4 regions of the Bradyrhizobium sp. LMG 9283 genome follow, and region 4 is predicted to be linked to each of the others. Evidence: predicted binding sites of a transcription regulator. Region 4 holds the regulator's gene; each other region holds the start of a gene.
The links. The regulator PhoB, encoded in region 4, activates phosphate uptake and scavenging genes when phosphate is short. The targets are predictions, from matches to a motif close to TGTCATNNANCTGTCAT.
Positions count from the first base shown of each region.

Region 1: a site for PhoB is predicted at 1,996-2,012, ahead of phnC (phosphonate ABC transporter ATP-binding protein). Genes of this name have one in related genera too.
Region 2: a site for PhoB is predicted at 2,005-2,021, ahead of P6U29_RS36670 (YdcH family protein). Genes of this name have one in related genera too.
Region 3: a site for PhoB is predicted at 2,311-2,327, ahead of P6U29_RS11890 (phospholipase C). Genes of this name have one in related genera too.

Region 1 covers NZ_CP120691.1:8,359,165-8,363,463, forward strand. Annotated here, with positions in the region: gene phnE (phosphonate ABC transporter, permease protein PhnE) at 1-18, opposite strand, end outside; gene phnD (phosphonate ABC transporter substrate-binding protein) at 91-1,026, opposite strand; gene phnC (phosphonate ABC transporter ATP-binding protein) at 1,087-1,896, opposite strand; gene P6U29_RS38965 (chloramphenicol acetyltransferase) at 2,070-2,741, shown strand; gene P6U29_RS38970 (alpha-D-ribose 1-methylphosphonate 5-triphosphate diphosphatase) at 2,738-3,931, shown strand; gene P6U29_RS38975 (DUF1045 domain-containing protein) at 3,950-4,299, shown strand, end outside.
Region 2 covers NZ_CP120691.1:7,880,673-7,884,971, forward strand. Annotated here, with positions in the region: gene P6U29_RS36660 (EAL domain-containing protein) at 1-261, opposite strand, end outside; gene P6U29_RS36665 (NAD(P)/FAD-dependent oxidoreductase) at 464-1,567, shown strand; gene P6U29_RS36670 (YdcH family protein) at 1,739-1,918, opposite strand; gene P6U29_RS36675 (YdcH family protein) at 2,248-2,454, shown strand; gene P6U29_RS36680 (hypothetical protein) at 2,586-2,792, shown strand; gene P6U29_RS36685 (hypothetical protein) at 2,814-3,065, shown strand; gene P6U29_RS36690 (GGDEF domain-containing protein) at 3,062-3,793, opposite strand; gene purE (5-(carboxyamino)imidazole ribonucleotide mutase) at 3,936-4,299, shown strand, end outside.
Region 3 covers NZ_CP120691.1:2,559,598-2,563,896, reverse strand. Annotated here, with positions in the region: gene P6U29_RS11895 (cytochrome-c peroxidase) at 1-515, opposite strand, end outside; gene P6U29_RS11890 (phospholipase C) at 532-2,256, opposite strand; partial or broken gene P6U29_RS11885 (amino acid ABC transporter substrate-binding protein) at 2,442-2,600, opposite strand; gene P6U29_RS11880 (efflux RND transporter periplasmic adaptor subunit) at 2,840-4,033, shown strand; gene P6U29_RS11875 (efflux RND transporter permease subunit) at 4,043-4,299, shown strand, end outside.
Region 4 covers NZ_CP120691.1:8,510,040-8,514,338, forward strand. Annotated here, with positions in the region: gene P6U29_RS39705 (aspartate aminotransferase family protein) at 1-266, opposite strand, end outside; gene P6U29_RS39710 (GcrA family cell cycle regulator) at 726-1,238, shown strand; gene phoB (phosphate regulon transcriptional regulator PhoB) at 1,478-2,185, opposite strand; gene phoU (phosphate signaling complex protein PhoU) at 2,201-2,917, opposite strand; gene pstB (phosphate ABC transporter ATP-binding protein PstB) at 2,929-3,750, opposite strand; gene pstA (phosphate ABC transporter permease PstA) at 3,747-4,299, opposite strand, start outside.

The sequences.
Region 1 (4,299 bases), 150 kb from region 4:
CGAAACCGCTGTCGTCATCGGTCGAAACAGGTCCCGTCAAAGAAAGAGCCGGGTCCTGAGGACCCGGCTCGAGTGCATCGTCCCGAAAACTCAGGACGCCTTCTTTTTACGCAGCGCATCGACGAACTTGATCAGCTCGATCGTGCCATCCCAATCCTTGGTGGTGGCGGGATGAAAGCCCTTCTTCTGACCGTCCGACAGGCGATCGAACGCGGCCTTGTCCTTGGCCGGCGCATCGAAAAACGCCTTTGCGATGGCCGCCTTGGCGTCATCAGGCAGGTCGGAATTGTAGGCATAGGGACCGTTGATGATCGGCGCCGACTTGTGAATGATGCGGAAATCGTCCTTCTTCATCGCCGAGCCGTCGGCGTTCTTCAGCATGCCCTTGGTCAGCATCTGCGCCAGCGTGGAATCGTCGTCGCTGGTCCACTGGTTGGCCGCGACGTCGACCGTGCCCTGCGCCAGCGCCAGCATCGCGTTCTCATGGCTGCCGGTGAAGACGACCTTGCCGAAATAGCCGTCGGCATCCGGGATGCCCATCTTGTCGAGCTCGAAGCGCGGCACATTGTTGCCGGAGGTCGAGTTCGGGTCGACCAGGCCGAGGTTCTTGCCCTTGAGATCATCGACCTTCTTGTAGGGGCTGCTCGCCTTGACGAAGAACACCGAGTAATAGCCGGTCGAACCGTCGGCGTTGATGTCGTTGGCGAAGGCGTCGGTCTTGACGCCGGTCAGGCGGGCCCGAGCGAACGAGGCCGAGCCGTAGCTGGCGATGTGGATGTTGCCGGCGCGCTGGCCTTCGATGACGGCGGCGTAGTCATTGGCGATGCGCAGCGTGACCTTCACGCCGAGCTGCTTCGAGAGATAGTCCACGAACGGGGACCAACGCTCGGTGACACCGGAGGCGTTCTCGGCCGGCACGACGGCGAAGGTCAGCTCGGGATATTTGGCCTTCCAGTCGTCCGCCGAGGCGGAGGCCGTGAACGCGAGCGCGGCGGCGCCGGCGAGGATTAATCTGCGAGTGATCATGGTACCCTCTTCATCGGTTGAGGTCGGTTGACGCAAAGACTTGAACTAAACAGGCGAGGCTCAGGCCGCCGCGGCCGTCCCGAGCGCCGGAACGCCCTCGGGCGCCGGCACGGGCATGCCGCCCATGACGTCGGTGGCTTCGAGATCATAAAGCTCGCGCGCGACGTGGTCGGTCAGCGCGGACGGCGCGCCGTCGAACACCACGCGGCCCGCGGCCATGCCGATCAGGCGGTCGCAATAGGTCCGCGCCAGATCGAGCGAATGCAGATTGCAGAGCACGGTGATGCCGAAATGCTTGTTGATGCGCAGCAGCGCATCCATGACGATCTTGGTGTTGCGCGGATCGAGCGAGGCGATCGGCTCGTCGGCGAGGATGATGTCGGGCTGCTGCACCAGCGCGCGGGCGATCGCGACGCGCTGCTGCTGACCGCCGGAGAGCTGATCGGCGCGCTGGGCGGCGAGCGAAGCGATGTCGAACTGCTCGAGCGCCGACATCGCCAGCGCCTTGTCCTGCTCGGGCCACACTTGCGACAGCGAGCGCCAGGCGGGCATCGTCGCAAGCCGCCCCATCAGGACGTTGGTGAGCACGTCGAGCCGGCCGACCAGGTTAAACTGCTGGAAGATCATCGCCGAGCGGGCGCGCCACTGCCGCAGCTCATTGCCGCGCAGCAAGGTGACGTCGACGCCGTCGAACAGGATGCGGCCCCCGGTCGGCGTCACAAGGCGGTTGATGGTCCGCAGCAATGTCGACTTGCCGGCGCCGGATCGCCCGATCACACCGACGAAGCCGCCGGGCGAAACTTGGAACGAAGCGTCGTCGACCGCGGCTTTTGCGCCGAAGCGGCACGTCAGACCATCCACCACCAGCATGCAGGGCTCCAGAGTAGCTGGAGCCAACCGCTAACGCTCACGCTTAACACTTGTGTGACACGCGCATTGCGGTGCGGCGATCCTACACACCTCATCCCCTGTCATCTCGGCGTCATGACATCGTCATCAAGCCACTCGAAGAGAAACGCCCGCCCTCGCACATCGGATGCAACATGGCCGCCAAAGCCCTTTCGGTTCAGCCGACCATCGATCCCTCGGCCGAACTGCACGAGACCCGGCTCGGTGCCTATACCGAGGTCGGCGCGCGCACGATCCTGCATGAAGTGGCGATGGGCGATTACTCCTATGTCGTGAACGATTCGCAGATCACCTACACCACGATCGGAAAATTCTGCTCGATCGCCGCGATGACGCGCATCAATCCGGGCAATCATCCGATGCATCGCGCGACGCAGGCGCATTTCACCTACCGCTCCAGCGCCTACTTTGAAGGCGAGAGCGACGATGCCGCGTTCTTCGACTGGCGGCGCCAGCATCATGTCCATATCGGGCACGATGTCTGGATCGGTCATGGCGCGATCGTGCTGCCGGGCCGCAACATCGGCACCGGCGCGGTGATCGCTGCCGGCGCCATCGTCACCAAGGACGTGCCGGCCTACACCATCGTCGCCGGCAATCCGGCCCGGATCGTGCGGCGGCGGTTCTCGGAGGAGATCGCCGGGCGCCTCGCGAAGCTCGCCTGGTGGGACTGGGATCACGACAAATTGCGCGAGGCGCTGCCCGATTTCCGCAAGCTCGGGATTGAAGATTTTCTTTCGACGTACGAAGCACGGGCGAGCTCTCTCACCAATTCTCCTGCCAGCAAACGAAGCGCAGTCGCGTGACAGACATATTCCTTGAAGGCGGCCGGGCCCTGATCGGCGCCGAGCTCGTCGAAACCTCTCTTCTCGTGTCCGGTACGGACATTGCAGAGGTCGATGCCTCTCGCGGCCGTGCGCGGCTGGCGCTCGATGCCCGCGACCTGCTGGTGCTGCCCGGCATCGTCGATCTGCATGGCGATGCCTTCGAGCGGCAGATGATGCCGCGTGCCGGCGTCGATTTCCCGATCGACGTCGCGCTCGCCGACAGCGACCGCCAGGCGATCAGCAACGGCATCACCACCGTGTTTCACGCCACGACCTGCTCGTGGGAGCCGGGCCTGCGCAGCGCCGACAATGCGCGCGGCCTGATGGAAGCGATCGAGCGGCAGCGTCCGCAATTCGCCGCCGACACGCGCTTCCATCTGCGCCACGAGACCTACAATCTCGACGCCGAGGCCGAGATCAGCCAGTGGCTCGCGGAAGGCCGCGTCGACCTGTTCGCCTTCAACGACCACATGGACGGCACTGTCGCCGATATGGCCAAGCCGCGCAAGCGCAACCGTATGGTGGAACGCACGGGGCTTTCGAGCGAAGAATTCGACCGGCTGGTCGAGCGCGTGATCTCGCGCGCCGACAAGGTGCCGGCTTCGGTGTCGCGCCTGGCCGCTTCTGCCCGCACGGCCGGGGTGCGGATGCTCTCGCACGATGACGCAACGCCGGCGATGCGGCAGGCGTTTCGCGCGCTCGGCGCTGACATCGCGGAGTTTCCGATCAACGAGGAGACGGCGCGGGCGGCAGCCAGCCACGGCGATGCCATCGTCTATGGCGCGCCGAACGTCGTGCGCGGCGGCAGCCACACTGGCTGGACCAAAGCATCCGACATGATCGCCAAGGGCCTCTGCTCGGTGCTGGCGTCGGATTACTACTATCCCGCACAGCTGCTCGCTGCATTCCGCCTCGCCGTCGACGGCGTGCTGCCGCTGACCAAGGCCTGGGATCTGGTCTCGGCCGGCCCGGCACGCGCGACTGGCCTTTCCGATCGCGGCCAGCTCGCGCAAGGACGCCGCGCCGATATTCTGCTGGTCGACGACAGCGTGCCATTGCGGCCGCGGCTCATCGCGGTGATATCAGGTGGAAAGCTCGTGCATCTCACCGATGCGACGCGGCTGCTCGCAACGATGGCCGCGCCGCGCGAAGCTGTCGCCGCAGCGTGAATCGGCTATGCTGAGGCAATGACAGGTTTTCCCCGCTACGCGATCTATTTTGCCGCCGGCGCCGACAGCGTTCTCTCCCGCTTCGGCGCCGCGCTGCTCGGCTACGACGCCCACACCGGCGACGAGGTGCCGTTTCCGCGAGAGGCGCTGCAAATTGCGCCGGATTGGCGCGATATCAGCGCCGATCCCCGCAAATACGGCTTTCACGCCACGCTGAAGGCGCCCATGGCGCTGGCATCAGACAAGACCGAAGCCGAGCTGATGGCCACCTGTGCGGCCTTCGCCGGCAGGGCGCGGCCGCTTCCAGTGATCCGCCCCGTCGTCGATGCCATCAGCGGCTTCATCGCCGTCATTCCGGCCGAGCCGGT
Region 2 (4,299 bases), 630 kb from region 4:
GCGCCGCAACTGCAAACGCCTGCTCCGGCGCAGCGAGGAATGGATCCACAGCCCGATCGCGACGAGGAACGAGCAGACGACGATGCCGGCGATCAGGAATTCCCAGATCACGCCGGGATCGAGCTTGGCGAGACCGCCGGGAACGCTAAAGCCGTCCGATGCCGCAAAGGCACGCGCAGGCGTGGCCGCGCCGGCCAGGCACATGACGGCCTGCACAGCAATCGGAAGCGTGCTGCCCACGTGCCAGTTCTTCTCAGCCATCAGCCACCCGCGATTTCAACGCCGGATTGTCTGGCCTCGCGGGTTTGGATCGGGTAAACGCCTGTACCCACAACAGAAAAATGTGACGTGAAGTACGGCAATTGCCCTGACATGATAAATGCTTTCTTAACGGAAAATTCCCCTGCGCCGCCGCTCCCCGGTCTGGTGCCACCGGCGCTTCCCGCGGAGATCCTGCGCAACCATGGATAGGGTCGACTGCGTCGTCATCGGAGCCGGCGTGGTCGGTCTCGCGGTGGCCCGAAAGCTCGCGCAGGCCGGGCGCGAGGTGATCGTGCTCGAGGAAGCCGAGGCCATTGGAACCGTCACCTCTTCGCGTAACAGCGAGGTGATCCATGCCGGCATCTACTACCGCGCCGGGAGCTGGATGGCGCGCATGTGCGTAGCCGGCAAGCACGCGCTCTACCGCTACTGCGCCGACCGCGGCATCCCTCACAAGAATTGCGGCAAGCTGATCGTCGCGACCACCCCGAAAGAGACCGAGAAGCTGCAATCGATCAAGGCGCATGCCGCAGCCAACGGCGTGCTCGACATGCAGCTGCTCACGGGCGAGGCAGCACGCGCGCTGGAGCCGGCGCTCGCCTGCGACGCTGCGCTGCTGTCGCCGTCAACCGGCATCATAGACAGCTACGCCTACATGCTCTCGCTGCGCGGCGAAGCCGAGGACGCCGGCGCCGCCTTCGCGTTTCACACCCCGCTGATCCGCGCCAAGGCGGCGGCGGGCGTCATCGAGATCGATGCCGGCGGCGAGGCACCGATGACTCTGCAATGCGATCTTCTCGTGAACGCCGCGGGGCTCTCGGCGACGAATGTGGCGCGCAACATCGAGGGCATGCCGCTGGACCGGATTCCGCCGGCCTATCTCGCCAAGGGAAACTACTTCAGCTGCAGCGCCAAGGCGCCGTTCTCGCACCTGATCTATCCGGTCCCCGAACCCGGCGGATTAGGGGTGCACCTGACGCTGGATATGGCAGGGCAGGCGCGCTTCGGGCCTGACGTCGAGTGGATCGAAACGATCAATTACGAGGTCGATCCCTCACGCGCCGAGCGCTTCTACCCGGCGATCCGCAAATACTGGCCGACACTGCCCGATGGTGCGCTGATGCCGAGCTATTCGGGCATCCGCCCGAAGATCGTGCCGCCGGCTGTGGCCACGCAGGACTTTTTGATGCAAGGCCCGCGCGATCACGGCGTCGCAGGGTTGATCAACCTATTCGGCATCGAATCGCCGGGATTGACGTCGTCGCTCGCGATCGCCGATCACGTCGCCGAGCTCGCAGGCATCTAGAGCGTCTTCGAGCGAAGTGGATACCAGGTCACGTCAGGACAACGTGTCCAAACAAAAAACTAGCGCCGCACAAAGATCTTGCACGGCGTGCACCTTGCAGCAGGGATGAGCACGGATGCTCTCACCCCTGCATGAAAGGATGTGATCAACTCTACGCTGTTACGGGGATCACTAGTGGAGCGTGTCGCCTTGCTTCAGACGCTCGATCTGGTCCTTGACCATCAACTTCCGGCGCTTCAACTCAACAATTTGCAGGTCGTCTGTTGAAAGGTGCACGAGAGCTTCGTGCAATTCGTTTTCGAGAAGTTTGTGCTTCCGTTCCAATTCAACAAGATGTGCCTGAATTGTCATTCGAAACCTCCTCGGTAGGGTTGAACCTCAGGATTCGATCCGGACAGCCAAGTCTACATCACCGATTCGTCCTGTCGATGGGTATCCGTCGTCGTACTGTCTTTTTTGAAAGTTCATATGTAACGAAGCGTGACTAAGGGAACCACGCGGGAAAAATCCATGATATCAATGCGGCTGCGCAAGGCCGCAGCTCCTCGCAGAAATATGTTGCGGGAGATCGGCGAGCGAGGGTCGCAGATCGCTTGCGATCGCGCTGCGCAAGGACGATAATTTCCACAGGGCATCCACAGCCCAGATTTCACGCCTATCGGTTTTCGGCCACCGCAGACATGACCAAAGAAGATGAGCGTGAGCTCGAAGCCGAGCTCACCCGGTTGCAGCAGGAACACCGAGATCTCGATGCGGCGATCGATGCGTTGCATCAATCGCCCGCCCCCGACCTATTGCGGCTACAGCGGCTGAAGAAACGCAAGCTGTTGTTGCGCGACCGCATCGCGTTCATCGAAGACCAGATTACCCCCGACATCATCGCCTGAGCCCCTGAGCCGGTCTTTCGCGGCCGCTCGCCGCATCCGAATCCGCTTGACTCAAAAAGAACAAAATAGGAACATTCAGGGGATCCCAGCGGCCCTAGGAAACGCAAAGACAAGGCACAAGGACAACGCAGATGTCGGCAACGCCTCTTCTCGACAATAGCCATTATGAACAGGCCTGCGATCAGGCGATCGCGATGTGCGATGGCAATCTGCGCAGCACCATCAAGGCGCTGATCATGGCCAACGAATATCTGGAAGTCGAGCTGGAGGAATTGCAGGCGGCGATTTCGGCCGGCTGCATTCCGGAAACCTCGCGGAGCAAGAGCAGCGCCGCCTGAGTTCATCATTGGAGCAACGCCATGTCGGATGTGACCTACTACGTTGCAATGCCCTTCTTGATCGATGCCGACGGATCACCCGTCGCAGGCGCGGCGGAGGAGTGTCAGTCCTCGACGGCGGCGCTACGACGCGCAGAGATTCTGGCGCGCGGCGCCGGCCATATCGGCGCGGTCGCGTTCAGCCGCAGCGGCGACCCCATGACCGGCGAATTCGGTGATGCGACGCTGCTGCGCAAATTCGGCAACGTGCCCGAAGATCTTGCGACCCTCTAGCGCTCGCTGCGGGCGAGCCTGATCCGCGGCTCGTGCCGGCGGTGCGCCTTGCGGACGTACATGGCGGCATCGGCCTCCTCCAGGGCGCGGCCTGCGTCGGAGTTGGGGCCGAGTAACGCGACGCCGGCAGAGGCGCCCGCGGTCACGTGCTGCGCGCGGAAGACGAAGGATAAATCGTCGATCGCCTGCTCCAAGGCCGCGGCCTTCGCCTTGGCATCGGTCTCGCTGAGATTCCAGAGCAGCAGCGCGAACTCGTCGCCCCCGAGCCGGCCGACCACGTCGGAGGCGCGCACCTGTCGCGTTAGCGTGGCGACAATCGCCTTGAGCACCTCGTCGCCAGCGGCATGGCCGAAGGAATCGTTGATCGGCTTCAGCCGATCGACGTCGAGCACGATCAGCGCCCCGCTGGCGCGGTAGCGCTTCATATAGGCGATGGCGCGTGCGAGCTCGCGCTCGAAGCCGCGCCGGTTGGGAATCTCGAGCAGGAAATCGGTGTCGGCCGCAGCTTCCAGTTCCGCGACCCGGCGCTGCGCTTCCTTGAGCTTGGCCCGCAAGCCCCGAATCGTCGCCCTGACGTTGTCTCGGGCTGCGTCATCGCCCAACGCGGCGCGCCGCGGCGGCTTTGCCGGAGGCTTGGTCAGCCGTTTGGGGGCGGCATTGGATCGGCCGATGCTGATCTTCCGGCCCTCTTTGGCCTTCGCAGCGCTAGCCCTTTTTGGTTTCTTCATGGGCATCCTGCTCAATGAAGGCTTGCGGGGATTCACCAAGACAGGATAGTGCATTCCCTTCTCCTTGCCACCGCCTTGCGAGCCGCCGGCCGGAACCTTTAATCTGGCCTATCTTTCTGTTTTTCCGGGCACATTTGACGTCATGACCGCGCCGATCGCCATCATCATGGGAAGCCAGTCGGACTGGGACACGATGCGGCATGCCGCCGATACGCTTGACGCGCTCGGCATTGCCGCCGACAGCCGCGTTGTCTCGGCCCACCGCACTCCCGACCGGCTGTTTGCTTTCGCCAAGGGCGCCAAGGCCGCGGGTTACAAGGTCATCATCGCCGGCGCCGGTGGCGCCGCACATCTGCCCGGCATGGCGGCGGCGCTGACGGAACTCCCGGTATTCGGCGTTCCCGTCGAATCCAAGACGCTCAAGGGCGTCGATTCGCTCTATTCGATCGTCCAGATGCCAGCGGGCATCCCGGTCGGCACCCTCGCCATCGGCAAGGCCGGTGCGA
Region 3 (4,299 bases), 2.9 Mb from region 4:
CGGCCGTCCCAGAACAGCCCGCCCTGCGGCACGATGTTCGCCGACGCGCCACTGCCGCCCGCGGTTTTCGTGCTGCGCGCCGCCTGCTGGCCGAGCGCGGCCATCTGCGCGAGATCGATGACGTTGTCGTCATCGCCCTTGTCGGGACCGATGCTGAAATTCGGGTGACGATCGAGATAGGTCAGCGACGGCACCGCGCGAGCGCCTTGCCGCGACAGCGTCGCGCCGCCGAGCATCACCGGCCCGTCATTGGGCGGGCCGTAAGCGTGATCCGGGCTGTGACAGGACGCACAGGACAGCGCGCCGGACGACGACAGCGAGGCGTCGTAGAAGATCTGCTTGCCGAGTTGCGCCATCGCAGACAACGGCGCGATGGGCGGGCGCATGAGACGAACCGGGTTCGGATTCGCCCCCGCCTGTCCCGTCTGGGGAACTCCTGGCGTCTCCGCCGCAAGGACGGCGCCGGCCAGAGCAAGAAGGCCGGCGCCGAGGAACCACATGGTGCGGCTGATCATGAAGCGTCCCGCTGGACTAGGGGTGGTGGTGCTCGTCCGGTGGGCTGGTGATCACCGTGCCGGAGGTCGGATCGAGGAACAGCGCATCCGTCCGGAAATCATGGCTGTGATCCTGATCGAAGTCGAACAGGTCGATGATCGATCCGGCGCTGGCATCGAACGAGCCGCCACCAATGCGCTTGCCCCGCAGCCAGTTGTCCTCGATGAACCGCACCACGGAGGCCTGCGAGATGAAGGTGTGGCTGACGAAGTTGGTCCTGGCGTAGGGCGAAACCACGATAAAGGGAATGCGCGTGCCCGGACCGCAGCGACCGTTCACCGGCTTGCCGCCCAGACCCTTCGGCGCCGGCTGCTTCTGCGCACCCAGGCCGCACAGGCCCGGACCGTTGACCTGATCGGCGGTCGGATCATAGGAGGCACTCTTCGGTGCAACGTATTGATGGTCGTACCAGCCGTCGGAGTCGTCATAGGTGATGATGACGGCAGTCTCGCGCCACTCTGGCTGCTTCTGGAGGAAGTTGATCAGCTCGACATTGCCGACCTGCTCGTCGAGCGGATCGGAGTTGCCGGCATGACCGTCCTGGAAGGCGGGCATCTTGATGTAGGAGACGGCCGGGAAATTGCCGGCCTTCACCGCGGCGTAGAAGTCCTCAAGATCATAGCCGTGGTTGGCCGGATCGACTTTGCCGTCCAGCGCATAGGTGTGGCCGATCGCATGGACCGAGCTCGGCCGCGCATGGGTCGGATTCGCGGTCGACTTGTAGTATTGGAACCAAGCGTGGTGCGGAATGTAGTCCACGATGGTGCCGTTGACGTTGCTGGAGAAGGTGCTGCGCCCGCAGCCCGTGGTGCCGTTGGCATTCTTCAGCGTCAGGTCGAAGCCGCCCATGAAGCTGCCCCAGCTGATGTGCTCTTCGTTGAGCAGATCGCCGATGTTCTTGCCGTCCATCAGGATCGTGCTCGTCGTGCTCGAGCAGGAATCGTTGCCTGGATCGGTATCGCCGATCAGCGTCAGGCCGCCCTGGCCGTCGGCGATCGACGACGACGTGCCGACGATGTTCTGCACGCCGTTGGTCTGGCCGGAGATCACCTCGAGCATGCCCGGCGTCGACGGACCGAAGGTATCGGTCCAGGCATTGTCGCTCATGGAAAAGTGCTGCGCATAATTCCAAAGAGCGGTGACAGTGTTGCCGTCGAAATAGCCCATCACCTGCCCGTTGGTGCCGAACGCGCCAGCGCCGCCCGCGGTGCCGCGGCCCGTGAACTTCGGGAACAGGTCTTCCTTGCCATTGTCGACGGCCTGCTGCTCGGGCGTGTAACTGTGGTTCTGCGAGCGCGTATTGGCCTGGGTGCGGTCGAGGCGGAACGGGTCCGTCGCGCCGCTGCCGTTGGCCGGATTGTCGTTGGGGTTGTCGACCAGCAGGTTGGCCGTGACGAGATTATTGACCTTCGGCGTATGCGGCTTCGGCACGAAGGGAAGCGAACCCGACGGATTGGCCGCATTCGGATAAGTCGCGAAGTAATGATCGAACGAGCGGTTCTCGTTGAAGACGATCACGAGATGCTTGATCGGCGTCTCGGTGTGGATGTCATGCGGATGACGGTGATGATCGCGGCCTTGACCTTGGCCCTGGTCGTGACCGCGGTCCCGACCGAAATCGTCCGCGAGGACTGGAATGCTGCACGCAAGTGCCGTCGCGGCCGCGAAAAACGCAGCCGTCGTCAGAAGTCTGGATGTCATTGTTGTGTTGCCCCGAAAGATTGACGCCGACCCTCGGGACCATAGCGGCGCGCGATGACAGCGCTGTGTCAGTTTGACGCATGGCAATTTGCGCAGTTGCTCGGACGGAATTTGTCATCACGGCAAAGCCGAACGGGACCGCACCGCTCCACCATGAGATGGTGCGAGCCGAGGATTCCATGACGCTACTCCGTCCGGGGCGCGTCCTTCAGGCCGCTATTGTCATAGGCCTTGCGCAACGTGCCGTTCGTCCTCGCGTCCGTCATGAACGCCGCGACGAACGACAGCGCCTAGCTGTGACCGAGCGAGACGGCGACCACCGTGACTGTCTTCTTGAAGGTCTCGGCATGTCATGCCTCCTCACCGTTTCTTCTGTCCACCAACTTCGTTTCGATCGCATCGCCTTGGCACAATTCTTGTCGATCGTGCGCCCGATGAAAAAGCGCTTTGTCGTGATAAATCTCTCAAACGCCACGCCGCCGTTTGCAGCGCAAGGCCGGCGACTGCCATGGCTATGGTGTTCCACGGCCAGTCATTTGTTGCTAGCCTGCCGCACCGACAAACAGCAATCGGGGACCTCCGAATGACCTGCGCGAATCCCGCATCTCCCGCACGACTTAAGCAAGCGTGGAGACATGTCGGACGGGCTTTGGCAACGGCAACCGCCGTGATCGCGCTCGCCGGCTGCGAGGACAAGAACACGTTTGTGGCGCCGCCGCCGCCCAAGGTGGACGTCGCGACGCCGGTGCAGCGCGCAGTGACGCGCTATATCGAGTCCACCGGCAACACCGCGCCGATCAAGAGCGTCGATCTGGTCGCGCGCGTGCAGGGCTTCCTGCAATCGATCGATTACCAGGACGGCACCTTCGTCAAGCAGGGCACCCAGCTGTTCACGATCGAGCCGGAGACCTACAAGCTCAAGCTCGAGCAGGCGCAGGCGGCCGAGGCCGGCGCGCAGGCCTCGCTCCGTCAGGCCGAAGCCGACTATAAGCGGCAGGCCGAGCTGGTGCAGCGCCAGGCCGTCTCGCAGGCTACCCTCGACACCTCGACCTCGAACCGCGACAACGCCCAGGCCAATCTCCAGCAGGCCCAGGCCAACACCAAGCTCGCCGAGGTCAATTACGGCTACACCAAGGTCACGGCGCCGTTCGACGGCATCGTCAGCGCGCATATGGTCTCGATCGGCGAGCTCGTCGGTGTTTCCTCGCCGACCCAGCTCGCCACCATCGTCGCGATGGACCCGATCTACGTGAACTTTACCGTCAATGAGCAGGACGTGCTGCGCATCCGGGCCGAAGCGGCGCGCCGCGGACTGACAGCGGCCGACCTCAAGCAATTCCCGATCGAGATCGGGCTCCAGACCGAGACCGGCTACCCGCATCAGGGGCATCTCGATTATGTGTCGCCGACGCTCAACCAATCGACCGGCACCCTGGCGGTGCGCGGCCTCGTTCCCAACGACAAGCGGGTGCTGCTGCCCGGCTATTTCGTCCGCGTCCGCGTCCCCTTCGATCAGGAGAAGAGCGCCCTGCTCGTCCCCGATACCGCGCTCGGCAGCGACCAGGGCGGCCGCTATCTCCTCGTCGTCAACGGCGACAACGTCATCGAGCAGCGCAACGTGCAGATCGGCCCCGTCGATAATGGCCTTCGCGTGATCGAGAGCGGCCTCAAGCCGGAGGATCGCGTGGTGATCGCTGGGCTCCTGCGGGTGATCCCGGGCCAGAAGATCGACCCGCAGGTGACGAAGATCGAGCAGCCGCAGGCCTCTGCCAAGTAGGAGCCCGCCATGATCTCAAAATTCTTCATCGAGCGGCCGGTCCTCTCGAACGTCATCGCGCTCCTGATGATCCTCATCGGCGGCGTAGCGCTGTTCAACCTCGCCGTTGCGCAATATCCCGACGTGGTGCCGCCGACGGTGCAGGTGACCACGCGCTATCCCGGCGCCAGCGCCAAGACCGTGATCGACACCGTGGCGCTGCCGATCGAGCAGCAGGTCAACGGCGTCGAGGACATGCTCTACATGCAGTCCTACAGCGGCTCGGA
Region 4 (4,299 bases):
CTTTCCTTGCACAGACGCGCGGCAAGCTTCTCGCCGTCCGGGCTCTGGAACAGGTTCGACATGTGCCAGAGCTTCGTCGCCTGCTCCTGCAACGCCTTGACCAGCGCGGGATGGACATGGCCGAGCGCATTCACCGCCACGCCCGAGGTGAAATCGAGATAGCGATCGCCATTGGTCGCGATCAGCCAGCAGCCTTCGCCGCGCTCGAAACCGAGGTCGGCCCTGGCGAAAACGGGGAGCAAATGCGGCGCGGCGCTGTCAGTCATGACGTCACTTGAATGTTGCGGACGGTGTGAGACGTGCATTGCGCAACGCACCATCGACCGGCCCCGGAAAACGAAACGTGCCGCCTTTTAAGGGCGGCACGTAAGACTATCTTATGCTTGGCAAGACAGGTGTCAATGCCGCCCGGAAAGCCTCGCGAAACGCTGAATCCGTAGTCTTGCGGTGGCGATTTTGCGGAGTTTTCACCACGGAACATGTGGAAGCGAGTCGGCGGACTCTTGCGCGGGAGTCACGCCATATTGTAGCGTTTGGACTGTCAGATACGACATCTCGTGCAGCGGTTCTGATCCCAAGAGTCCTCATGTACCGGCGTAAACGTTCGGGCGTCTTGAGCGCGCCCGGCGAGCCTTAAGGGATTCTGCGGCACGGGATTTTCAAGGCTTCAGGCATTCGCTGCGAAGGCCCCAGGATGGCAGGCGCGCAGCGAGGGAAAGGGTGCAATGACGGTTTTGACCTGGTCCGATGATCGCGTCGAGCAGCTGAAAAAGCTCTGGGAGGCCGGACTTTCGGCCAGCCAGATCGCGGCGGAGCTCGGCAATGTGACCCGCAATGCCGTGATCGGCAAGGTGCATCGGCTCGGTCTGTCCGGCCGCGCCAAGAGCCCTTCATCGGCAGCGCCCCGGCCGCGCAAGGCACGGCCCGCGCAGCACATGATGCGGGTGACCCGCCCTGTCGCGCGCGGCAACACCGCGCTGGCGCAGGCCTTCGAGGTCGAGGTGGAGGCCGAGCCTGTCACCTATGACAACGTGGTGCCGATGAGTCAGCGGCTGTCTCTGCTGGAATTGAACGAGGCGACCTGCCACTGGCCGGTCGGCGATCCCTCAAGCCCGGATTTCTTCTTCTGCGGCGGCAAGGCTCTCTCCGGCCTGCCCTATTGCGCCCAGCACTCGCGCGTGGCCTATCAGCCCGCAGCGGATCGCCGTCGCGCACCGGCGAAGCCGGGCACGCGGTGAGTTTGTTCTGAGATCAGAAATGAGCTGTCACACGATGACGGCTCAAACAATCCGATGTCGTCCCGGACAAACGCGCCACAAGCGCGCGCCGATCCGGGACCCATAGCCACCGAGAGATGTGGTTATGGGGACTCGAAATTACCTTTTCGCAAAACAATCATGCCCTGTGGTTATGGTCCCGGATCTGCGCTGACGCTTGTCCGGGACGACACTGAGCGTGTGGCAACAGCTCGCAAACCTCAGGTCTGCTCGGCCTTCGCGAAACGATCGTCCAGCGCGTAGCCGGCGCCGCGGACGGTGCGGATCGGGTCCTGCTCGCGGCCGAGATTGAGCAGCTTGCGCAGGCGGCCGATATGGACGTCGACGGTGCGCTCGTCGATGTAGATGTCGCGGCCCCAGACGCTGTCGAGCAGCTGCTCGCGCGAGAACACGCGGCCGGGATGCTCCAAGAAGAACTCCAAGAGGCGATATTCGGTCGGGCCGAGATCGATCGGCCGGCCCGAGCGCGCCACGCGGCGCTTGTCGCGGTCGAGCTCGATATCGCCATAGGCGAGCACGGTGGCGAGCCGCTCGGGGCTGGCGCGCCTGAGCAGACCCTTCACGCGCGCCAAGAGCTCCGGCACCGAGAACGGCTTGACGATGTAATCGTCGGCGCCGGTCGCAAGCCCCCGCACCCGCTCGCTCTCCTCGCCGCGCGCGGTGAGCATGATGATCGGCAGCTGCTTGGTTTCGGGGCGGGTACGAAGCCGCCGGCACAGCTCGATGCCTGACAGGCCCGGCAGCATCCAGTCGAGCACGATCAGATCGGGAATGTGCTCCTTGAGGCGGGTGTCGGCGTCGTCGCCGCGCATCACCGTCTCGACGTCATAGCCGTCGCCTTCGAGGTTGTAGCGGAGAAGCTCGGTGAGAGCTTCCTCGTCCTCAACCACCATAATGCGTGCGCCCATGTTGTCGTCGCTCCCTTAGGTATTCGGCACCGTCGTGGCGAAGGTCGTCATGTCGCCCTTCGGCCGCTTGTCAGTGATCGCCTGGCCCTCGATCATGTAGAACACGGTCTCTGCGATGTTGGTGGCGTGATCGCCGATCCGCTCGATGTTCTTGGCGCAGAACATCAGGTGGATGCAGAACGAGATGTTGCGCGGATCCTCCATCATATAGGTGAGGAGCTCGCGGAACAGCGAGGTGCAGATGGCGTCGACTTCCTCGTCGCCTTTCCACACCGCCATGGCCGCCGGCAGATCGTGCGCGGCATAGGCGTCCAGGACCGACTTGACCTGCTGCTGCACGAGATCGGTCATGTGTTCCAGTCCGCGGAACAGCTTCAGCGGATGGAAATCCGTCTCCAGCGCCGCGACGCGCTTGCCCATGTTCTTGGCGAGATCGCCGATGCGCTCGAGATCGGTCGCGACGCGCATGGCGCCGACGATCTCGCGCAGATCCACCGCCATCGGCTGGCGGCGGGCGATGGTGAGCACGGCGCGCTCCTCGATGCGCTTCTGCAGCGCGTCGAGCTCGGCGTCGGTCGCGACCACGCGCTGGCCGAGCGCGACGTCGCGGCGGATCAGCGCGTCGACGGAATCGACGATCATGCGCTCGGCGATGCCGCCCATTTCGGCGACCAGGCGGGTGAGCTCCTGGAGGTCGGTGTCGAAGGCCTTTGCGGTATGTTCAGAACCCATGTTCCGTCTCCTCAGCCGAACCGGCCGGTGATGTAATCCTGCGTGCGCCGGTCGCTCGGCGACGTGAAGATCTTGCTGGTGTCGTCGAATTCGATCAACTCGCCGAGATACATGAAGGCGGTCTTGTCGGAGACGCGCGCCGCCTGCTGCATGTTGTGGGTGACGATCGCGATCGTGTAGTTCTCGGACAATTCCTGGATCAGCTCCTCGACCTTGGCGGTCGAGATCGGGTCAAGCGCCGAGCAGGGCTCGTCGAACAGGATCACCTCGGGCCGCACCGCGACGGTGCGGGCGATGCAGAGGCGCTGCTGCTGGCCGCCGGAGAGCGACAGGCCGGAGGCATTGAGCTTGTCCTTGACCTCGTTCCACAGCGCGCCGCCGCGCAGCGCCTTCTCGACGCGGTCATCCATCTCCGACTTCGAGATCTTCTCATAGAGGCGGATGCCGAAGGCGATGTTCTCGTAGATCGTCATCGGGAACGGCGTCGGCTTCTGGAACACCATGCCGACCCGCGCCCGCAGCAGGTTGAGATCCAGCTTGGGGTCGAGGATGTTGGTGTGGTCGAGCAGCAGCTGGCCGGTGGCGCGCTGGCCCGGATAGAGATCGTACATCCTGTTGAAGATGCGCAGCAGGGTCGACTTGCCGCACCCCGACGGGCCGATGAACGCCGTGACACGGTTGGTGCCGAGCGCCAGGTTGATGTTCTTCAGCGCGTGGTGCTCGCCATAGTAAAAATTCAGGTTGCGCGCGGTGACCTTGGCCGGCGCCTCGGGCAGCGGCTGGGAACCGGGATGAACGGTCGGCGCGCTCACGGAAACAGACATTTCACTCATTTTGCAGTCCTCTCGGCGCCGATGATGCGCGCGCCAATGTTCAGGGCAAGCACGGTCAGGGTGATCAGCAGCGCACCGCTCCAGGCGAGCTGCTTCCAGTAGGCGTAGGGGCTCTGCACGAAGTTGTTGATGGTGACCGGCAGGTTGGCCATCGTCTTGTTCAGGCTCAGGCTGAAGAACTGGTTCGACAGCGCAGTGAACAGCAGCGGCGCAGTCTCGCCGGCGACGCGGGCCGTGGCGAGCAGCACGCCGGTGATGAGGCCGGAGCGCGCGGCGCGATAGGCGATCCGCTTGATCACCAGCGAGCGCGGCAAGCCCAGTGCGCTGGCGGCTTCGCGCAGCGGATTCGGCACCAGCAGCAGCATGTCTTCCGTGGTGCGCACCACGACCGGGATCACGATGACGGCCAGCGCAAGGCTGCCTGCGATCGCCGAGAAGCCGCGCATCGGCACCACCACCGCGCCATAGATGAACAGGCCGATGATGATCGAAGGCGCCGACAAGAGGATGTCGTTGATGAAGCGGATCACCGAGGTCAGCTTGTCGTTG